One region of the Rhodococcus sp. WMMA185 genome, then DNA from elsewhere that is predicted to be linked to it. Evidence: riboswitches for the same ligand, from Rfam matches in the RefSeq annotation. Region 1 holds a riboswitch; the other holds the start of a gene.
What was found. A riboswitch is a leader RNA that binds a small molecule or an ion and turns the genes downstream of it on or off. The one in region 1 is predicted to bind S-adenosylmethionine.
Positions count from the first base shown of each region.

Region 2: it holds a riboswitch for S-adenosylmethionine, as region 1 does, so the genes downstream of both, BFN03_RS15805 (aminotransferase class V-fold PLP-dependent enzyme) here and BFN03_RS03995 (bifunctional o-acetylhomoserine/o-acetylserine sulfhydrylase) in region 1, are expected to answer to the same signal.

Region 1 is NZ_CP017014.1:906,196-910,642, reverse strand. It holds gene BFN03_RS04000 (NADP-dependent isocitrate dehydrogenase) at 21-1,244, opposite strand; SAM riboswitch class IV at 1,662-1,783, shown strand; partial or broken gene BFN03_RS03995 (bifunctional o-acetylhomoserine/o-acetylserine sulfhydrylase) at 1,893-3,179, shown strand; gene metX (homoserine O-acetyltransferase MetX) at 3,176-4,300, shown strand; gene BFN03_RS03985 (DUF3017 domain-containing protein) at 4,333-4,447, opposite strand, start outside.
Region 2 is NZ_CP017014.1:3,502,930-3,507,376, forward strand. It holds gene BFN03_RS15795 (YbaK/EbsC family protein) at 1-374, shown strand, start outside; gene dszD (NADH:FMN oxidoreductase DszD) at 447-1,022, shown strand; gene BFN03_RS15805 (aminotransferase class V-fold PLP-dependent enzyme) at 1,070-2,365, opposite strand; SAM riboswitch class IV at 2,414-2,529, opposite strand; gene BFN03_RS15810 (sugar porter family MFS transporter) at 2,630-4,114, opposite strand; gene BFN03_RS15815 (DUF1479 domain-containing protein) at 4,155-4,447, opposite strand, start outside.

The DNA.
Region 1 (4,447 bases):
CGCTTGCAGTGCTATGCGACCTACTGCTCAGCGATGGCCTTCTGCAGGTTGATGTCCAGTGCGGCCAGGAACTCCTCGGTGGTCAGGTAGCCCTGGTCACCCCCGACCAGCATTGCGAGGTCCTTCGTCATCTGGCCGCCCTCGACGGTCTTGATGACCACGTCTTCGAGTTTCTGAGCGAAGCCGATGACCTCGGGTGTGTTGTCCAGCTTGCCGCGGTGCTCGAGGCCCCGCGTCCACGCGAAGATCGATGCGATGGGGTTCGTGGACGTCGGCTTGCCCTGCTGGTGCTGACGGTAGTGGCGGGTCACGGTCCCGTGAGCAGCCTCGGCCTCACAGGTCTTTCCGTCCGGGGTCAGCAGTACGGAGGTCATCAAACCGAGCGAGCCGAAGCCCTGTGCCACGGTGTCGGACTGCACGTCGCCGTCGTAGTTCTTGCAGGCCCAGACGTAGCCGCCCTCCCACTTGAGCGCCGCCGCAACCATGTCATCGATGAGGCGGTGCTCGTAGGTGAGGCCGGCCGCATCGAACTCCGGTTTGAACTCGGTCTCGTAGATCCGCTGGAAGATGTCCTTGAAGGCACCGTCATACGCCTTGAGGATGGTGTTCTTCGTCGACAGGTAGACCGGGTAGTTCTGCTGCAAGCCGTAGTTGAGAGACGCACGGGCGAAGTCCTCGATGGACTTCGTGAAGTTGTACATGCCCTGAACGACTCCACCCTTCTCGGGGAAGTTCACCAGTTCGTGCTCGATCGGCTCGCTGCCGTCCTCGGGTGTGTAGGTGATCATCACCTTGCCGGGGCCGGGAACCTTGAAGTCGGTGGCGCGGTACTGGTCACCGAAGGCATGGCGGCCGATGATGATCGGCTTGGTCCACCCCGGAACCAGTCGCGGAACGTTGGAGATGATGATCGGTGCACGGAAGATCGTGCCACCGAGAATGTTACGGATGGTGCCGTTGGGAGACCGCCACATCTTCTTGAGGCCGAATTCCTCGACGCGTGCCTCGTCCGGAGTGATGGTCGCGCACTTCACACCGACGCCGTGCTTCTTGATGGCATTGGCGGCATCGACGGTCACCTGGTCGTCGGTCTGGTCCCGGTACTCGACCCCGAGGTCGTAGTACTCGAGATTTACGTCCAAGTACGGGTGAATCAATTTGTCCTTGATGAACTGCCAGATGATGCGCGTCATCTCGTCGCCGTCGAGTTCGACGACGGTACCCTCAACCTTGATTTTGGACATGGGTGCTTCGCGTCCTCCTAGGAAGTTTTCCTGGTTACACGGTTGCGGGCACACTTCGTGAGTGAGTCCGCGAACGGTTCGCTTATCAAACGTAGACGGTTGGTGCGATCTCGGGGAGACCACACCCAAACAAGACAAGCGTACTGCTTTGCGTGAAGGTCACGACAAGCGCCCGTGGTCCACACCGGTTCGCCCGTGATGCGTTCAGGAACCTGGGCTCGAACCTGGGCCGCCACACCCCCGCGGAGAACGAGGCTGCGGAGAACGAGACGAATTGCACAATTTCAGGATCAGCGAGAGCCCTTCCTGATCAGCCGCCCTCTTTCTGCGCTGAACTCCTCGCGAGATCCCTGTTTCCCCGTGAGATGCCGGTGCCGTTTCGTATCATCCCGCCGTAGCAGGCTAAGATGGCCGCAAGGTCATGAGTACCAGCGCAAAGCCCCGGCTAGCTGGTCGGCAACCCTCCACCGCGGTGGGGTGCCCCGGGTGATGACCGGGTTTCCTGATCCATATAGACATTCGGGTAACAAGCGCAGGTCCGACATCGGGGGTTCATGATGTGTTGTTGTCGTTGATGAATCAGCCACGCCCTGTGCGCAAAGGAATTCAGCCCTTCATCGCGCCTCGTCGAAACACTGGAGTGAACATCACATGACAGAGAACTGGTCGTTCGAGACCAAGCAGATCCACGCCGGGCAGACGTCCGACGCCACCACCAAGGCGCGGGCACTACCGATCTACCAGACCACCGCGTACACCTTCGACAGCACCGACCACGCCGCGGCGCTGTTCGGGCTGGCCGAGCCTGGCAACATCTACACCCGCATCATGAACCCCACCCAAGACGCCGTCGAGCAACGCATCGCCGCCCTCGAAGGTGGCGTCGCCGCGCTGCTACTCGCATCGGGGCAGGCCGCGGAAACTCTCGCGATCCTCAATCTCACCGAAGCCGGCGACCACATCGTGTCCAGCCCCCGGCTGTACGGCGGGACGTACAACCTCTTCCATTACACGCTGCCGAAACTGGGCATCGAGGTCTCGTTCGTCGAGGACCCCGACGACCTCGAACAGTGGCGCGAGGCCATCCGTCCGAACACCAAGGCGTTTTACGGTGAGACCATCTCCAACCCCCGCAACGACGTCCTCGACATTTCCGGTATCTCTGAGGTCGGCCATGACAACGGGATCCCGCTGATCGTCGACAACACGGTAGCCACCCCCTATCTGATCCGCCCCCTCGAGCACGGTGCGGACATCGTGGTCCACTCGGCCACCAAATACCTCGGCGGCCACGGCACCGCCATCGCGGGCGTGATCGTCGATGGCGGCACCTTCGACTGGACCCAGGGCCGCCACACCGGCTTCACCACCCCCGACCCGAGCTACCACGGCGTCGTCTTCGCCGAACTCGGTGCACCGGCCTACGCACTCAAGGCCCGGGTCCAGTTGCTCCGCGATCTCGGCTCCGCGATCTCCCCGTTCAACGCCTTCCTCATCGCGCAGGGCATCGAGACACTGAGCCTGCGGATGGAGCGGCATGTCGCGAACGCGACCGCGGTCGCCGAGTTCCTCGAAGCCCGCCCCGAAGTGGTGTCCGTCGGGTATGCGGGGCTGCCGTCGTCGCCGTGGTACGAGCGCGCGAAGAAGCTCGCCCCGCACGGCGCCGGGGCAGTCGTCACCTTCGAACTCGCCGGCGGTGTCGAAGCGGGCAAGCAATTCGTCAACGCACTCACCCTGCACAGTCACGTCGCGAATATCGGCGACGTGCGCTCACTGGTGATCCACCCCGCATCAACCACTCACGCGCAGCTCACCCCGGAGGAGCAGCTGGCCAGCGGCGTGACTCCCGGCCTCGTGCGCCTCGCGGTCGGCATCGAGGGAATCGATGACATCCTCGCCGACCTCGAGACAGGACTGAAGGCGGTGACATCTTGACAGTTGGTGAATTGCAGATCCTGCCAGCCGTGGAAGGCCGTCTCGGCTATGTCGACATCGGCTCCCTAGAACTGGAGAGCGGTGCGGTCATCCCGTCCGTCACCCTCGCGGTGCAGCGGTGGGGCGTGTTGTCGCCGAACCGGGACAACCTAGTACTGGTCGAGCATGCCCTTACCGGCGATTCCCACGTGACCGGACCTGCCAACGAAGACCACCCTTCACCCGGATGGTGGAACGGCATGGTGGGCCCGGGAGCACCGATCGACACGAACGAATGGTGTGTAGTCGCCACCAACGTTCTCGGAGGTTGCCGCGGCTCCACCGGGCCAGGCTCGCTCGCCGAGGACGGCCAGCCATGGGGCGGACGTTTCCCGGAGATCTCCATACGGGATCAGGTCGCCGCGGAGAAGAAGCTCACCGATCTTCTCGGTATCGAGAAGTTGGCGTCGGTCATGGGTGGCTCGATGGGCGGCATGCGCGCCCTCGAGTGGGCGGTCAGCTATCCCGACCAGGTCGCCTCTGCTCTCGTCCTTGCAGTCGGCGCACGCTCGACCGCCGATCAGATCGGGACACAGTCCACCCAGATCGAGGCCATCATCAGCGACCCCGACTGGCAGGGCGGAAACTACTACGGCACCGGCAGAATCCCCCGGACCGGGTTGGGGATCGCCCGCCGTATCGCGCATCTCACCTACCGCACCGAAGGCGAACTCGATTCCCGATTCGCCAATTCGGCCCAGGACGGTGAGGATCCGCGACTCGGCGGACGGTACGCCGTTGAGAGCTACCTCCAGCATCAGGCCGACAAGCTCGTAGGCAGGTTCGACCCGGCCACGTACGTGCTTCTCACCGAAGCGATGAACCGGCACGACGTGGGCCGTGGGCGCGGTGGAGTAGCGGCGGCACTCGCCACGGTGACCGCGCCGGTGGTCGTGGGAGGCATCGACTCGGACCGCCTGTACCCGATTCGCTCGTTGGAGGCTTTGGCGAACGACCTCCCGACCTGTGATGGGCTGCGGGTGCTCGAGTCCAAGGACGGCCACGACGGATTCCTCACCGAAGCCGAAGCAGTGGCGAAACTGCTCGTCGAGACGATGGATCTCGCCCGGTCGGGGCGCTGAGGGCAGAGGGGTCGTGCGACCCGCTCGGACCCCTATCCGGTTCCGAGCGGGTCGATCGAGACCGCTAGCCAGACGATTGCGCCGCCGACCGCGGTGAGCGCACCGACGTCGAAGGGCTTGCTGCGCACCGCCAGCAGTCCGACACGT
Region 2 (4,447 bases), 1.8 Mb from region 1:
CCGCTGCCGAGGCCGCGAAGTCTCTGAAGGTACATATCGGGGCGATCACCAAGTCTCTCGTGTTCATGCTGGACGACGATCCGATCCTGCTCCTTGTGTCGGGAGCCCACTCTGTGGATCTGGTTGCCACGGGCAAGCGGCTACAGGGAGAACTGACTCGAGCACCCGCAGACATGGTGCAACTCGCGACTGGTCAGCCGATCGGAGGCATCGCTCCGCTCGGACATCCGACGAATCTGCCGACCTACGTCGACAACGCCTTGGCCGAGTACCCCGAACTATGGGCGGCGGCCGGACAACCGAACACCGTCTTCCGCACATCGTTCTCGGAGTTGGTGCGTATCACCGCGGGCTCTGCCATCGACGTGGCCTGAGTTCCGGGCCCGCCTTCTATAGTTGACGGCAGATCTCGTGAACCAAGTACACGGGCCGATCCGGAGAGTATTTTGTCCGACTCAGTCGAGAATGCCGATACAGCCCACCGTTCGGGCCATCGTTCGGGCGTGACCCGCGATCCCGAACTCTCGTCCGGCATCAGTGCGGTCGACTATCGGGCTGCCCTGCGCCGTCACCCCGCAGGAGTCACGATCGTGACTCTCTATTCGAAGTCTGGCCCGGTCGGCTTCACGGCCACCTCTTTCGCCTCGCTTTCGCTGGACCCACCGTTGGTGTCGTTCAATATCGCGCACACCTCCTCCAGCATCAAGGCCCTACATTCCGCGGATTCGCTGGTGATACATCTGCTCGGCGAACACCAGCAGCACCTGGCTCAGCGGTTCGCACGCAGCGCCGACCAACGGTTCGCGGACAAGTCGCTCTGGGCCAGGCTCGACACCGGAGAACCAGTGCTTCATGGAACCCCCAGTTGGCTCCGGGTCACCGTGGACCAGTTGATTCCCGTCGGGGATCACACACTCGTGATCGGCCTGGTGACCCGGGTGCACGCGGAGGCCGACGACGAGACCGCTTCGTCTCCATTGCTCTACCATCAGGGTCGCTATTTCCGGCCCACCCCCCTATGAAGGATCTCCCTGAGGGACAACCGTTGTGAACCCGGCACGTCGGGCCGTCATACCAGCGCATCCGACGAAAACCGAGTCTCCGGCACCGGATTCCACTGGGCGCCCTCCTTGGCGTAGATCCAGGTCCGATTGCCGTTCACGAGAGTCCGCACCGCATCGACAAGTCGATCCACATCTTCCGAGCAGCTTCCCAGTCCCAGGCTCACGCGTACCGCGCCGTCGGGTCGGCCGAGTCGTTCGAGCAACGGATGTGCACAGAAACGGCCGTCGCGAACTCCGATTCCATGTTCTGCAGAGAGATAGACGGCGACCTCCCCCGGTTCGAACCCGTCGATCGTGAACGTCACGATTCCGACAGTGTCGGGCACATCTGGCCACAGCCGGAGGAACTGCAGGCCGTCCACCGAGCCGAGTCCTTCGAGAATCCGTGCGGTCAGAGCGGCCTCGTGTTCGGCAACACGGCCGAAATCCAATTCGGACAGCGCATCGCATGCGGCAGCCAGTGCCGCGGCGCCGAGTACGTTGGGTGTTCCTCCCTCGTGGCGTGCGGGTGCGGGCGCCCATTGGACGGAATCAACAGTCACGTTGCCGGCCGCGCCACCGCCTGCCAGGTAGGGATCGGCGGCGTCGAGCCAGTCTCGGCGACCCACCAGCACACCGGCACCGAACGGTGCATACAGTTTGTGCCCGGAGAACGCCAAATAGTCGACACCAGACGCCGCGAGGTTGATCCGACGATGGGGTGCGAGCTGCGCAGCATCGACGAGAATCCTTGCGCCACAACGGTGTGCAACCTCGGCGAGTGCGGCGATTGGCAACACCTCACCGGTGACATTTGATGCACCCGTCACCGCGAGCAGGGCGGTTGGTTTCGAGCACAATTCGGCGACGAGACGCCGTATCGTCTCGGACAGCGTGTCAGCGGCCCGGACTACGCGAGAGTTGTTCCAAGGCAGCAAATTCGCGTGGTGTTCGATGTCGAGGATCACTGTGCTGCAAGGAACACAACCGGCGAGCAGGTTGAGCGAGTCCGTGGTGTTCCGGGTAAACACCACCACCTGATCTTCACTTGCTCCGACGAACCCGGCAACCGACGTGCGGGCCTTCTCGTAGCAATCGGTCGACACCCTCGATGCGTAGCCCGCGCCCCGGTGCACGCTGGAGTACAGCGGCAGCAAGGTCTCGATGCGCTCGGTCACCTGCCGCAACGCGGGCGCGCTGGCCGCACAGTCGAAGTTGACGTAGGTGCGATTGCCACCCTGAACCAGCGGAACTTGCAAGTCGGAACCCGAAACCCGCGCCAGGGGACGGGCGCACAGGTCGGCGGTCGATGCAGCAGTCATTCGTTATCCCTCGAATCCAGGGACTCATCACAGGGTCGGTGCCCTCGGAGTCCGCGCTTGCCGGGTCCGGTATCGAACCTCAGCCCGGTCGTCACCCGGAGCACCCCGCCGCAGTGGAGGGTTGCCGACCAGCAAGCCGGGGCTTGACGCTGGCACTCGTGACCTGTTTCGAAGAGTGCAGGATCAATATGCGGTTGTCAAGCCGAGCCCCTGCCAGCAGGCTCTTTGTCATCGAATAGTGTTGCCCGAGAACCGGAGAGGATCTCAGTTCGCCGGTGCGGTAGCCGAATCGTGGAACTTCGGGTTGGGACGCCCGTCCTCGGTCGCAAGTTCGTCCATGGATTCGAGCTGCCGCCCCTTGGTTTCGGGCAGCATCTTCCACACAAAGACCAGCGCGAGCAAGGAGAAGACCCCATAGAGCCCGTAAGCGTACTCGAGGCCGAGCGCCGCAAGCGGTGGGAAGGTGGTGCTGACGGCGAAGTTGGCGACCCATTGGGCTGCGGCGCTCAGGCCCAGGGCGAGGGCTCGGATGCGATTGGGGAACATTTCGCCGAGTAACACCCACACGACCGGCCCCCAGCTCGCGCCGAAGCCGACGACAAATACATTCGCGGCGATCAAGGCAACGGCGCCCCAACCGGAGGGGAGGGTCATCACGTTGTCGACCTCGGTGGACTGGGCGAACGCCACCGCCATCAGGAACAGGGAGACTGTCATCGTAGCGGCGCCGAACAGAAGCAGGGGCCGCCGCCCGACCTTGTCGATGAGCGAGATCGCAATGAGAGTGGCGACGATGTTGGTGACGGCGGTGATGACCGAGATCGTGAACGAGTCCGACTCCTGGAAGCCGACGGACTGCCACAGGGTGGTCGAGTAGTAGAAGATCACGTTGATGCCGACGAACTGCTGGAAGACCGACAACAAGATACCCACCCATACCAGTGGCAGAAAGAAGTACTTTCCGCCCAGCAGATCCGAGAACCGTTGTTTACGTTCCGTGTTCACTGTCTGCCGGATCTCGCGGATCTTCCGGTCGACGGCGCCGTCGACCAGGGCGAGCACATTTCGCAACACCTCGCCGGCCTCGTCGATGCGGTCCTTGTTCACCAGATAGCGGGGAGACTCAGGCAGCCGGACAGCAAGGATGCCGTAGATTATCGCCGGGACTGTTTCGGCGATGAACATCCACCGCCACGCGTCGAGTCCGAGCCACAGGGTCTGCGCCGCACCGCCGGCGAGATCGGCTAGCAGTGCGCTGGTGAGAATCGCAAGGAAAATACCGGTTACCAGGGCCAACAACTGCATCGAGCCGAGCCGGCCGCGGATGCGGGCGGGCGATATCTCCGCTATGTAGGCGGGCGCGATCACCGAGGCGAATCCGATGCCGACACCGCCCAGGAACCGCCAGGCGATCAGATCCCAGACTCCGACGACGAGGCCGGAGCCGATCGCGCTGACGGTCAGCAGAACCGAGGCGACCACCATTGTGCGGACTCGGCCGATCCGATCGGCGCAGATGCCCGCGGACCAGCTGCCAAGTCCGGCGCCGAGTAGGGCGCACGAGACGACGAAGCCGAGCAGGGTGGGTGCCAGCGCGAACTCTTGACGCACGGCGTCGACGGTGCCGTTGATGATCGCGCTATCGAAGCCGAACAGGAATCCGCCGAGGGCGGCACCGGCTGCTATGGCGACCAATCGTCGCGAAACCTGACCGTCTTCGTCTGGCACAGTCGAAACTGACTTACTCACGGGAATGTTCACGCGAAACTCCACGGTGGCCGTAGCCGCGTCAGCGGTCGAAGCCCAGGCCCCGGAGGCCGATAGGGTTGAGATCCCTCTCCGCGAACCTGCCGGTCCAGCCCACTTCGTAGTCTTCGTCAGGGAAGTCGCCCGGGGATGCACCGGTAAGAAAGCGCTGCGCGACCTTGTGCGCGTAGTCAGCGTTCTTCTCACACATCGGGGCGGCAGGGATGTACATGACGTTGCCCCAGCCCTGCTGATTCGCCACCGGCCGCACCGAGTGGATGAGGTCACAATGCCACCAGACCGAATCACCGGGCTGTAGGTCCGGGATCACGGTCA